DNA from 2 places in the Rhizobium sp. OAE497 genome. Region 2 is predicted to be linked to the other one. Evidence: riboswitches for the same ligand, from Rfam matches in the RefSeq annotation. Region 2 holds a riboswitch; the other holds the start of a gene.
What was found. Region 2 has a riboswitch for S-adenosylmethionine ahead of metA (homoserine O-acetyltransferase MetA). Riboswitches for the same ligand answer to the same signal wherever they lie in the genome.
Positions count from the first base shown of each region.

Region 1: another riboswitch for S-adenosylmethionine. It lies ahead of ABIE40_RS02340 (O-succinylhomoserine sulfhydrylase); the one in region 2 lies ahead of metA (homoserine O-acetyltransferase MetA).

Region 1 covers NZ_JBEPOA010000001.1:461,967-468,771, reverse strand. Annotated here, with positions in the region: gene ABIE40_RS02365 (acyltransferase) at 1-213, opposite strand, end outside; gene ABIE40_RS02360 (polysaccharide pyruvyl transferase family protein) at 408-1,508, shown strand; partial or broken gene ABIE40_RS02355 (capsular polysaccharide export protein, LipB/KpsS family) at 1,666-2,628, shown strand; tRNA gene ABIE40_RS02350 (tRNA-Gly) at 2,886-2,959, opposite strand; gene ABIE40_RS02345 (2'-deoxycytidine 5'-triphosphate deaminase) at 3,003-4,097, opposite strand; SAM riboswitch at 4,171-4,249, shown strand; gene ABIE40_RS02340 (O-succinylhomoserine sulfhydrylase) at 4,293-5,477, shown strand; gene apaG (Co2+/Mg2+ efflux facilitator ApaG/CorD) at 5,690-6,082, shown strand; gene ABIE40_RS02330 (Hsp33 family molecular chaperone) at 6,086-6,805, opposite strand, start outside.
Region 2 covers NZ_JBEPOA010000001.1:3,714,579-3,721,383, forward strand. Annotated here, with positions in the region: gene ABIE40_RS18575 (SIS domain-containing protein) at 1-866, opposite strand, end outside; gene ABIE40_RS18580 (GntR family transcriptional regulator) at 863-1,636, opposite strand; gene ABIE40_RS18585 (aldose epimerase family protein) at 1,750-2,772, opposite strand; gene metA (homoserine O-acetyltransferase MetA) at 2,911-3,834, opposite strand; SAM riboswitch at 3,896-3,973, opposite strand; gene ABIE40_RS18595 (ABC transporter ATP-binding protein/permease) at 4,123-5,958, shown strand; gene ABIE40_RS18600 (hypothetical protein) at 5,965-6,588, opposite strand; gene ABIE40_RS18605 (ABC-F family ATP-binding cassette domain-containing protein) at 6,689-6,805, opposite strand, start outside.

The DNA of each region.
Region 1 (6,805 bases), 3.3 Mb from region 2:
AAATTTTGCTCCTTCTCCGATCACCAAGCAATTGCCTGTGCCTTTGACAACGGTAGCGCTACCCTTTGTGATCGCCGTCTTCGCAATCCTTACCTCGTTTTCCGTCGCCCAACCGTCGGCAAAGCGTCTTTTCTTGGATTTTACATGAAAAAAGGGGGATGCTATTTTGCCATAAAACGCTCTGAAAAATACCGGGGCTATCGACTTAAACATTCTGTAACTGCTCAAATTTTCTTACTCATTGGATTGTGCGATCAACCCTAGTTTGAAAGTGGTTTCTATGCCATATCCAATTTGGGATAGTTAGTCACATCGACAACTCTGTTGATCACATCATGGCGGGAGCAGGCGACGTACTCCCTTGAGGCACCGTGACGATTAAGAAAGCTAAAACTGAAAGATTGGTTATGAAGACAGCGCTTCTGGGTTACAAGACGAAAAACATTGGAGACGACCTTCAGAGCTTCTCACTACTCAATATTAGCAATACTGTTGATGCCATTGTTGATCGCGACTGCCTCGCAGACGCTTATTTGGCCGGAAAGCATCAGCTAGTCCTCAATACTTGGTTTAAACTAGGAAATGACAACCGCTCACCCGCGACGAATATCGCGCCGATTTTTTTTGGTTTTGCGCTTGGTGACGAGAATATTCTAGACACGAAACTGAGAGACTACCTGAAGGCGCACGAGCCGATAGGATGTCGCGACATCTGGAGCGCAGAGCGCCTTAACGAAGCCGGCATTGATGCTTACTGGACGGGATGTTCCAGCATTTTTGCTGGTAACTTTATCGTCAAACCTAGCTCGAGAACGGGCATCTTCAATTTTGATGTGCCGTTGGAATTTCTAGAAAAGATTGCTCCCGCTTCAATCTTGAAACAAATCGAGACCACATCAAATCATGTCGCACCAGCCAGTCAACATGATCAACTGCAGCGTTTTTCGCTGGTTGATCGCTTTCTAAGGTTGTTAGCTAGTGCCGAGCTGGTAATTACCCGACGCCTGCACATCGCGCTTCCATGTATTGGCCTCGGAACACCAGTAATCTACCTTCCGGACGAGCGCCTTAGCTTCTCTCGGAGACGCGCGTCAGGCGTTGACAAGATGATTCCTGTTTATTTCCAATCCGATGTCGAGGCCGGCTTGGCCGTAAACTGGGAGGGACAGCCGCCTCGGAGTATAAGTGAGCCGATTCTTCAACACTACGAACGGCTCAAGGCACGCCTCGGACGAAGCGGAGAGAATGGCAAAAAGCCCGAGGAGATATACGGTAGGGAATTCATTCGGATATCCAACCGACGTTTTGGGACAAGGCCAGGCAGGATATTTTTGTCGCTTCCCGGCCTAGATCGCGAAGTTCGCATTGAGTACTGCTGTGATAAATTTATCGACACAGACGTTCGCTATTTTTCAGGTATAGAACGACTATCTCTGAACGTTCAGCATGAAAAATCGAATTCATTTTCGCGGCCGACTGTCGGCACATTAAATACATTAATGATTTGATCTTTAAAGGAAGCGCGTTATGGTTACTGCCTCGCAAATTTTTAGCGCAGCTCTATCTACGCCATACTGGGTGGCAAGCTCCCTATATGCACGGCGCCGTGGGCAGAAGGGCAATCCTCCGTTGTTTCTGTTCGGTTTTGCCAAATGGAAAACCTTCATGGCGGATTGGTTTCCCGATCACGATGTGATCTTCGTACCCAACAAGCTACTAGCAATTGAATTTGAAATTGAGTGGAAATGGCGAATCATCGCCGATCCGAGATCTATAGTTTTGGCTTGGCAGTACAAAAGCCTCCCAAATCTTAAAAAATTCTGCAATAAAAATAATATTAAATTTCAGTTTGTGGAGGACGGCTTTCTGCGATCAGTTGCGCTCGGGGCACTTCAAGCGCCCCCGATTTCACTGACCTTCGACAGCCAAGATATGTACTTCAATTCTCGAGCGCCCAGCGACTTGGAAGACATACTGAACACCTATGATTTTAAATCGGACACACTTTTAATAGATCGAGCACGAACCGTTATTGATATTTTACTTTCTACGAAGTTGAGCAAATACAATTCGAGCAGCCCAACCGACGTTGCCGCAGTGTACGGGCCTAAAGTGCGAAAGAGGGTTCTTGTTATCGGTCAAGTAGAGCGTGATGCGTCAATAAAATATGGGTGCAATGTACCAATAAACAATAACGACTTGGTGTGGTTGGCGATTCGCGAGAATCCAGATGCGCAGATCATCTACAAGCCTCACCCTGAAGTTTTACAGGGAACGGCCGAGGCAAAATCCAATCCTGACCTGGTTCGCGGAGTTGCTCTAGTTTTGGATAATGACATTAGCCTTGCCGATTCACTTGAAACAATCGATCATGTATACACCATAACTTCTCTTGCGGGATTTGAGGCGTTGCTGCGACGAATACCCGTGACAACATTTGGATGCCCATTTTATTCGGGATGGGGCCTCACTGATGATAGGCAAATTAATGAGAGGCGAGGAAGAAAGCTCACTTTAGAAGAGATTTTTGCTGCAGCCTATATAATTTACCCGAAGTACATCGACCTCAACACGAAAAAAAGAATAGAAATAGAGAAGGCCATCGAACTATTAGACTTTATGAAAGCGCGCACGACTAAAGATTTTCCAGCCGATAAGGAGGTCGAGGCGCGGGCGAGCAAGCTGGTATCGATGCTCGGCAAGAGCGACGACTGCACTGAATTGGTAGCGCGCTTTCTCGGAGTAAAGCGTGTTACCCGTCCGAAACTGGACGCATTCATGTCGGCTTTGAATGCCAGACTGTCCGGCGATCGACCACTATCTTAGTGAGCGGGCTGAACGCCAACGAATTGTAGCCATGTGACTGAGCTTAGGTTGAAACCAACTGGAGCGGGTGAAGGGAATCGAACCCTCGTATTCAGCTTGGGAAGCTGCTGCTCTACCATTGAGCTACACCCGCGCAGCACCAGCCTTCCAACAGATGGGAGGCGGTGTCAAGGCGGTCAGATGCGGAAGTGTTTCGAGAGCTTAAGGCCCTGGGCCTGGTAGTTGGAGCCGAGGCCGGAGCCGTAGAGGCTGACGGGCTTTTCAAGCATGTGCTCGTAGATCAGGCGGCCGACGATCTGGCCGTCTTCGAGGATGAAGGGGACTTCGTGGCTGCGCACTTCGAGGACGGCGCGGCTGCCGCGGCCGCCGGCGGGTGCGTGGCCGAAGCCGGGGTCGAAGAAGCCAGCGTAGTGGACGCGGAATTCGCCGACCAGCGGGTCGAAGGGCGTCATCTCGGCCGCGTAGTGCGGCGGGACGTGGACGGCTTCGCGGGAGACGAGGATGTAGAATTCGTCCGGATCGAGGATCAGCTCGTTGCGGCCGCGACTATAGAGCGGCTCCCAAAAATCGAAGATGTCGTGCTGTGCCTTCTTGTCGACGTCGACGACAGCCGTGTGGTGCTTGCCGCGGTAGCCGATCAGGCCTTCCTTGTCGCCGGTAAGATCGATCGACAGCGCAATGCCGCCGCCCGAGACGTTCGGCTTGCTGCTAGCGACCAGCGTTTCGGCGTCGTGCAGGGCGTGCAGCTCCGGCTCGCCCAAAATGGAGTGGCCGACGCGGAAGCGGATCTGCGACAGGCGCGAGCCGCGGCGCACGACGATCGGGAAAGTGCGCGGCGATATCTCGAGATAGAGCGGCCCGGAATAGCCGGCCGGGATCTTGTCGAATTCCTGGGCGTAATCGGTGATGACGCGGGTGAAGATGTCGAGACGGCCGGTCGAGCTCTTCGGATTGGCCGAGGCCGACATGTCGGAGGGCAGGTCGAGGCGCTCCATCAGCGGCACGATATAGACGCAGCCGGTTTCGAGAACCGCGCCTTCCGAGAGATCGATGACGTGCAGGCTGAGGCGATCGAGCTTGTCGGCCACAAGATGCGAGGGGCCGGGCATGAAGCTGGCGCGGACCCGGAAAGCCTTGGCGCCGAGACGCAGATCCAGGCTCGCCGGCTGGATCTGATCGCGATCAAGCTCCCGCTCCGACACGAGGCGGCCGGCTTCAAACAACGCAGCAATGGCACGATCGGCCAAAATTCCAGTTTCGCGAGCCATCATGCTCCATCCATAGTTCGTGGCCGACAAAACCAAATACAGGGAATTGACGCAAGAAGCTAACGGCAGTATTGCAGCTTTATCCCGTGGTGATTTGGCCGGTCGGCTTGCAGCCACGTTAAACAAGTGGCTAAAAAGACCGGGTGTGAAACCGGTCTGCATTTGCGGCCGGTTTTTTTATGTTTTTGAGGTGATGGCATGAGCAAGTCCTGGCGCCCTGCAACCCAACTCGTTCACGGAGGCACTCTGCGCTCGCAATATGGCGAGATGTCGGAAGCGATCTACCTGACGCAAGGCTTCGTCTACGACACGTCCGAAGCGGCCGAGGCGCGCTTCAAGGGCGAGACCGACGGCTTCATCTATGCCCGCTACGGCAGCCCCACCAACGACATGTTCGAAAAGCGCATGTGCGCGCTTGAAGGTGCTGAAGATGCGCGCGCCACGGCTTCCGGTATGGCTGCCGTTACCGCGGCGATCCTCTGCCAGCTGAAGGCCGGCGATCATATCGTTGCGGCCCGCGCCCTGTTCGGCTCCTGCCGCTGGGTGGTCGAGACGCTGGCACCGAAATACGGCATCGAATGCACGCTGGTCGACGGCCGCCACCTGGAAAACTGGGAAAAGGCGATCACCCCGAAGACCAAGGTGTTCTTCCTGGAAAGCCCGACCAACCCGACGCTTGAGATCGTCGATATCGCCGGTGTTGCCAAGCTGGCGAACCAGATCGGCGCCAAGGTCGTCGTCGACAACGTCTTTGCGACACCGCTCTTCCAGAAGCCGCTGGAGCTCGGCGCCCATATCGTCATCTATTCGGCGACCAAGCATATCGATGGTCAGGGCCGCTGCCTCGGCGGCGTCGTTCTCTCCGACAAGCAGTGGATCGACGAAAACCTGCACGATTATTTCCGCCACACCGGCCCGGCCATGTCGCCGTTCAATGCCTGGACGCTGCTGAAGGGCATCGAGACGCTGCCGCTGCGCGTCGCCCAGCAGACAAAGAACGCCGCGAAGATTGCCGATTTCCTGGCAGAGCAGAAGCAGGTTGCCCGCGTCATCTATCCGGGCCGCAAGGACCATCCGCAGGCCGATATCATCGCCAAGCAGATGACCGGTGGCTCGACGCTGGTCTGCTTCGAGCTGAAGGGCGGCAAGGAAGCGGCGTTCAAGCTGCAGAACGCGCTCGACGTCGTGACGATCTCCAACAATCTCGGTGACACCCGCAGCCTGATCACGCATCCAGCCACGACAACGCACAAGAACCTGTCGGACGAGGCGCGCGCCGAGCTCGGCATTTCGGCAGGCACCGTTCGCCTGTCGGCTGGCATCGAAGATACCGATGATCTGCTGGAGGATTTCGCGCAGGCTCTGTCGAAGATCCCCGCCTAAGCAAAGAGCCGCCGGACTTGCCGGTCCGGCGGCCTGCCCCACCTAAGGGACAAGCCAGCTCTACCTTATTAGAGTCATTAACTTTGAATGTTAGGATTAACGATCAAAACGGCGTGCAATCGTCTGTATTTGACTGATGATGCAGCGGCATTTCTTGACGGAGCCAATGCCGTATAAGATACGAGTAAGATATCCCGACTAAGGTGTAAGGCATGTACCGGGCCCTCACACGCGATATAGAAGTTGTTGTCGAGCCGTTTTATCTGGAGGAGCAATCCGATCCGGACGATGACCGCTATGTCTGGGGATATCGCATCGTCATCAGCAACAATTCCGAGCTCTCTGTAAAACTCGTCAACCGTTACTGGAACATAACGGATCAGAACGGCGTGGTTGACGAAGTGACGGGGCCGGGCGTGGTTGGCGAACAGCCGCGGCTGGAGCCCGGTGATACCTATGAATACTCATCGGGATGCCCGCTCGATACGCCATCGGGGCTGATGTTCGGCCATTACCAGATGGAGACGGATGAAGGCGAGCTCTTCGATGTCGAGATACCCGCCTTCTCCCTGGATTCACCCGGCCTGCTCAGAGTGCTGAACTGACCGTCACTCGGCCGGCTGCAGTTCGGCCGGTTCGAAGCGGTAGGTCGTCGAGCAGAACTCGCAGGTGACCGCGATTTCGCCATTCTCCTGGCTCGCTTTGATCTCGTCTGCCGAGAAGCCCTTCAGCACGCCCTTGATCTTGTCGCGCGAACAGCTGCAGCGGTCGAAGACCTCCTTGGCGTCATAGACGCGCACGCCGCGCTCGTGGAAGAGGCGGAAGAGCAAACGCTCGGTTCCGACCTGCGGGTCGGTCAGCTCGTCGGCATCGATGGTTTCCACCATCGTGCGTGCCTCGGTCCAGGAATCGTCTTCCTTCAGCGGCTGGCCGGTCTCGTCGCCATCGCCACCGTGCAGATCCTGCTGGCGCATGCGCTCCGGCGCTTCCGGCAGGAACTGGGCGACGAGGCCGCCTGCCCGCCAGCGATGGCGCGGCTTGCCGCTGTCGTCACGGTCGAGCAGTTCGGCCGCAGCGAGACGAACCCGCGTCGGGATCTGCTCGGACTGACGGAAATAGGTGCCGGCAATCTCTTCCAGCGAGGCGCCGTCGAGCGCGACGATGCCCTGATAGGGCTGGCTGAACTTGCCCTGGTCGATCGTGAAGGCGAGCACGCCCCTGCCGAGCAGCTGTTCGGGCTCGGTCTGGCCGGCGGCGATCGCTTCGTCGAGCAGCGCCTGATCGAAGCGCGCATAGGCGCGCACATTCTCGGGCGTCGAGAAATCGGC
Region 2 (6,805 bases):
TGCGCCGAGAACGGAACCGTCGTCGCGCCGAGCTTCTGCAGGCGCTCCAGCGCCTGGACGTTATTGGCATAGGCAGCGTCATCAGGCGCGAAGGCGACGATCGGGAAGCCCGGCTGCACGAGACGCATCGGGCCGTGCATCAGCTCGGCGAGCGAAAAAGCCTCGGCATGCAGGCCGGAGGTTTCCTTGGCCTTGAGCGCAGCTTCGAGCGCAATCGCGAAAGCCGGACCGCGGCCTGCCGTATAGAGCGAGCTCGCGTTGAAGAGCACGTCTTCGGCAGCGGCCGTATCGATGCCGGAAGTCGCAGACAGCGCCTCCGGAAGCTTCTGCAGGGCAGCCTGCAGATCGGCCTTGCCGCCGATTGCAGCGGTAACACCAGCCAGTGCGGCAACGGAAGCGATGAACGACTTGGTCGCGGCGACGCTCTTCTCGGGTCCGGCATTCAGGCCAAGCACGATATCGGCCTGATTGCCGAGCGGGCTGTCGGTGACGTTGACGACGGCGATCGTCGTTGCGCCACCCTTCTTGGCTGCTTCCTGCAGGGCGACGATGTCAGGGCTGGCACCCGACTGCGAAACCGTGAAGTGAATGCCACCCTTCAGATGCAGCGGCGCGCCATAGACCGAAGCGATCGACGGGCCGACCGAAGCGACCGGTACACCGCAGCTGATCTCGAAAAGATATTTGAAGAAGGTCGCCGCGTGGTCGGAGGACCCGCGCGCTGCCGTCGTCACCACGCTCGGCCGGGCCGAGGAGAACAGTTTGGCGATCTCCGCGAAGGCCGGCTTTTCCTTTTCGAGGAGGGTCGCCACCACGTCCGGCGATTGACCCGCCTCCTGCAACATCAGCGACTTGTTCTCACTCATAGCTCATCTCCAATTCTCAATTCTGCAACAAAATCATATGCATCGCCACGATAGTGCGAGCGGGTATATTCAACGACGCGCTGGTCTTCGAGGCGGGAAATCCGCTCGATCAGCAGCGCAGGCGCACCGGCCTTGACGTTCAGCATCGCGGCCGAAGAAGGGTCGAGCGTCACCGCCGTCAGGCGCTGCAGCGCCCGTACGGGCTTGTGTCCGCTGGCAGCCAGCGCATCGTAAAGCGATCCCTCGCCACCGGCATGCTCGCCGACGAATTTCACCGGAACGACGGCGCGCTCGATCGCGAGCGGCAGGCCATCGGCCAGGCGCAGTCGGTCAAGCCGCAGCACGGGCTCATCCTGACTGAGACCTAGGAGAAAGGATTCTTCCGGCGAGGGCTGGTTGATCTGTCTCGACAGAATTTTTGCGGCAGGTGAGCGCCCGCGCGAGCGCATATCGGCCGAGAAGGAGGAGAGGCGCCAGAGCGGCTGCTCCATGCGTTCGACCCGCGCCGAGACAAATGTGCCACTGCCATGGCGCGATTCCAGCGCACCCGACGACATCAGGTCGCGATAGGCGGTTCTGACGGTGACACGGCCGAGCTTCAGCGCTTCGGCAAGATCACGTTCGCCCGGCAATGCCGCGCCGGGCTTCAGCAGTCCTTCCTGAATGAGGCCGGTCAAGGCCAGCGCCAGCCGCTTGTAAAGCGGGCCGGTGGACGCCTCGTCGCGCAGTCCGCGCGCATTCAGCTCTGCTATCAGACTGGTTCTATCCATGAAAAGTGATTAGAACCTATCTAGAACCACTCTTCAAGATGAATCTACGCCAAAAACACAAAACCCTCGTGACGGGGTCACGAGGGTTTCGAAAACGGCGATGGTGAAGCGGCTTAGCTCTTGCTGAAAATGTAGTCCGTTTCCTGACGCAGCACCTCACCCGGCCGCAGCACGGCATTGGGGAAGCCCTCGTGATTGATCGCATCGGGCCAGACCTGCGTTTCCAGGCAGAAACCGGCAAACGGGCCATACTTGCGGCCATCGAGACCCGGCACCGCGACATTGAGCTTGAAGCCGGCATAGAACTGCACGCCGGGCTCGGTCGTGCGTACTTCCAGCGACACGCCGGAATTGACGCTGCGCGCCAGGACGACCGAGCGCTTGGCGACACGGTCCTTCGACAGGCAGAAATTATGGTCGTAGAGCGCCTGCTCGGAGCCCTCGAAACGCTTCATCGAGGTCATTTCGCGGAAATCGAAGGTGGTGCCGTCGACCGGGCGCAGCTCGCCGGTCGGGATCTGCCGCTCGTCGGTCGGCAGATAATGGTCGGCGGCGATCATGATGTCGTGGCCGAGTGCATCGTCACGGCCATCGAGATTGAAATAGGCGTGCTGGCAGACATTGGCGAGCGTCGGCTGATCCGATGTCGATTCATAGACGATCGAGAACTCGCCGTTGCCATGGACCCGGTAGGTCGCCTGGATCGTGCAATTGCCCGGATAGCCGGCGCGGCCATCGGGATCGACGATCTTCAGCACGACGCGATCGACATCATGCTCGACGATTGTCCAGTTGCGCTTGGCGATATTGTCGCTGCCGCCATGCAGATGCGAGATACCCTTCTCGTTGAGCTCCAGCTGGTAGGCCTTGCCGTCGAGCGTAAATTTGCCGCCGCCGATGCGATTGGCGCAGCGGCCGGGCGTCGCGCCGAAATAGGAGGAATAGGCCGGATAGTCGGCGAAATTGTCGAAGCCGAGCAGCAGCGGCGCCTCATGGCCGTCGAGCCGCAGATCCTGGATGACCGCGCCCCAGGTCATGATCTTGGCCGTCAGACCGCCGCCCTTGATCTCGACGCGATAGACGGTCTCGCCATTCTTCGTCGTTCCGAAAACTTCCCGCTTCAGCTGTTCAGCCATCTATCCATCGTCCTGAAATCTGTTCGCTTTCCGGCAGCGAACCTGCCCCCATTTTCCGCGAACCGCAACTGCCAAAGGCAAAAAAGAAGCGCCGCGGCATCAAGGCCAGCGGCGCAACGTCAACAGATTGATAAGCCCTCAGATTTTCGTTCCGATCTCGCTGAGCTCGTAGGGCGTCGTCTGGTAGATTTCATTGATCCAGTTGCCGAAGAGCAGATGCGCGTGGCTGCGCCAGCGGTTCTGCGGCGGAAGGGCCGGATCGTTATGCGGGAAATAGTTATGCGGCATCTTGATCGGCACGCCGGCATTCACGTCGCGGAAATACTCGTCCGACAGTGACGTCGAGTCATATTCGACGTGATTGAAGATATAGAGCCGCTTGGCCGCTTCTTCCTGAACGAGGCAGACGCCCATCTCGTTCGATTCCATCAGGATTTCCAGACCAGATGCCTTTTCGATATCGGCACGGCGAACCTCGGTCCAGCGGGAGACCGGGATTTCGAAATTGTCGGAGAAACCGTTGAGGTAGACGGAAGAGGGTTTCAGGTTCTTGTGGCGGTAGACGCCGAAGGCCTTTTCGCCGAGCTCATGCTTCGGCACCCCATGGAAATGGTAGATGGCCGCCATCGCTCCCCAGCAGACATTCATCGTCGAATGCACGTTGGTGCGCGTCCATTCGAAGATGTCCTGCATCTCCTTCCAATAGGTGACGTCTTCATAGGGCATCAGCTCGATCGGCGCGCCGGTGATGATGAAACCGTCGAACTTGCGGTGCTTCACTTCTTCCCAGGTCTGGTAGAAGGCGAGCAGATGGTCTTCGGAGGTGTTCTTGGCCTTGTGATTGCCGATGCGCACCAGCGAGAACTCGACCTGCAGCGGCGAGGCGCCGACGAGGCGCGCCATCTGCACCTCGGTCTTGATCTTGTTCGGCATGAGATTGAGAAGCCCGATCTGCAGCGGACGGATATCCTGGCGGATAGCCATCGTTTCGGTCATCACCCGAACCCCCTCCTGAACGAGGGTTTCGAAAGCGGGGAGCGTGTCAGGAATCTTGATGGGCATCGCATTCACTCGATCGAACAGAACAACCGGCAAATAAAAAACCGGCAACGAAAGAATCGCTACCGGTCCGCACGCGGCCCTTTAGCGACTTATTTAACGTGGCTGCAAGCCGGCCGGCCAAATCACCACGAGGTCTTCTAGATAGCGCTGACAGCGGCGCGAATCAATGAGGATTCGCATGCGGCGCCTTGGCGCAAGGTAACTCACGCATTAATGACTGGTAGAATCTGTTGATGGACAGTGCGCGCTACCATGTTAATCAGGGGCGATGCTGTACGGGAATGCGTGATGACGGACGACGCCAAAGGCGCGGCTGGCGGTCAGCGGCGAGACCGGGTCGGATATGACCTGAGCCTCGGCTACCGCCTTAAATTGATGTTTCAGGCTTTCTGGGCCTCCAAAGTGCGCGGCAAAATCCTGTCGCTCGCGGCAATTCTGCTCGCCGTCATCCTGGCGACGGCCTATGGCCAGGTGGTCCTGAACCGCTGGAACGCACCCTTCTACGATTCGCTGCAGCGGCGCGATGTCACCGAATTCTTCCACCAGCTGCAGGTCTTCGGCCTGATCGCCGGTTCTCTCCTGCTGCTCAATGTCGGCCAGGCATGGCTGAACCAGATGACCGCGCTCTACATGCGCGAGGGCCTGACACGCGATCTCGTCGATCAATGGCTGAAGCGCAAGCGAGCCCTTCGGCTGGCCTCGAGCGGCCTGATCGGCGTCAATCCCGACCAGCGCCTGCATGAAGACGCCCGCAACCTGGCGGAAAGTACCACCGGCCTCGTTCTCGGGCTCATCCAATCCACCATTCTGCTCGTCAGCTTCATCGGCGTTCTCTGGGAACTGTCGAGCGGCTTCGTCTTCCACTTCAGCACCTATTCCTTCGCCATCCCCGGCTACATGGTCTGGGCGGCGGTCTTCTATGCCGCCTCGGCATCGATCCTCAGCCAGATCGTCGGCCGCAAGCTGGTGCCGATCAATGCCGAGCGCTTCTCGAAGGAAGCCGAGCTACGTTTCTCGCTGATGCATGCCAACGAGAACATGCCGGCGATCACCGTTGCCAAGGGCGAGGAAAACGAGCGCCAGCGCATCAATATCGATATCAGCACCGTTCTCGCCGTCCTGAAGCGGCTGACGATGGCGAATACCAATCTCACCTGGGTCTCTGCCGGCTATGGCTGGCTCGTCATCGTTATCCCGATCATCGTCGCTGCCCCTGCCTATTTCTCCGGCGGCCTGACCTTCGGTGAGCTGATGATGTCGGTCGGCGCCTTCAACCAGGTCAATACGGCGCTGCGCTGGTATGTCGCCAATTTCGGCCCGATCGCCGAATGGCGCGCAACGCTGAACCGCGTCACCGATTTCCGCCATGCGCTTCAGCACATGGATGACGCGATGAACCCGAAGAATGTCATCGCCTACGAGGACACAGCGGCCGACCGGCTTGTGATGAAGAACGTGACGATCGCCGCAAAGCTCGGCGAGGAAGTCGACCAGTGCGGCGGCTTCCGTGTGCACGAGCCTGACGTCACGCTGAAGGCCGGCGAGAAGGTGATGATCAACGGCGATCACAACGTCAATCGCAAGCTGCTGTTCCAGGCAATGGCCGGTCTGTGGCCCTGCGGCAGCGGCACGATGGGCCTGCCGCCATCCGACGACATGCTGTTCATCCCGCAGGTTGCCTATATCCCCGGCGGCACGCTGCGCGAGGCGCTCTGCTTCCCCGAACCTGCCGGTTCCTACAAGAACGAAGATATCGAAGCTGCGATGGAGAAGGCCGGGCTGCGTCAGCTCATCGGCCGTCTCGATACGCGTGCGCGCTGGGACAAGGTGCTGGATTCCGACGAGCAGAAGGCCATCGGCTTTGCCCGGCTTCTGCTCGTGCGGCCGCGCTGGGTGGTCTTTGACGAAGTGCTCGAAGGTCTCGAACCGGAGTGGCAGACGACGCTCACCAACCTGCTGACGGCGCTGCCTGATACGGCGATGATCTATATCGGCCGCTCCGAGACCTATATGGAAGTGCTGAAGCCGCGGGTGCTGCACCTCGAAGCGATCGCTTCGAAGACCGAAGAACCCGCACCGCCGAAAGCCGGCACCGGCCGCCCGGCGGCGGCTCCGGTGCTCTAGCAGTCATCACATCGGCTGGACGCCGCTGAGGCCGACGGAAACCTGCTTGGACGAAACGCTGCCATCGGCGGCCTTCTCGGCCGTGACGATGACGGCAGCACCCGGCTTCAGATCATCCTTGGTAGCCGACGCGATGGTGACGATCTGCGTGCCATCGGGAATGGCGATCGTCTTTTCCTTGCCCTGATAGGTGAGCGTGATCGTCTTGCCGTTGACCGCCTTGACGGAGGTGCTGACCGTCGCATTGGTCATCTCTGTATTCGGCTTGGCATCCCAGGGGCGATTGCCCTCGCCGGTGCCCTTCATCGAGGCCGGGAAGATCATCACCTGCAGTGCATCATTGGGGCCGCTGCCCTTCGGCATCGAGCCAACGCCGACGAAATCGCCCGGCTTGATGTCATCGACGGATGCCCGCTGGATACCGCCGATCTTGAAGCCCGATTGCATGGCGATCGACTGATCGCTGCCGTCGCGGGTCTTGATCGTCAGCACGTCGCCATTGAGGCTCTCGACGATCCCGCGGATGCGAACGCGCTGCGTATCGTCGGCCCGGCTGGACTGAACGGCTGAAAAGGTGATGGCTGCGGCGGCGAGCGCCGTCAGAAATGCGGAAGAAAGCTTGCGAGACATATGACTATTCCTTGTCGCCACGATAGCAGGCATATCCCCGGCTGCCGGAGCGGAATGTAGAGCCGCACCGGGACACCGGCGAATCAAGGAAACGTGAAACTCAGCCTTCGAGCTCTTCCCTCAGCATTTCGAGCTCGAGCCATTCCTCTTCCATCTTGGTCAGACTGTCGCGCAGCTTTTCCATCTCTGCGGCGAGCCTGTTGAAGGTCGCCGGATC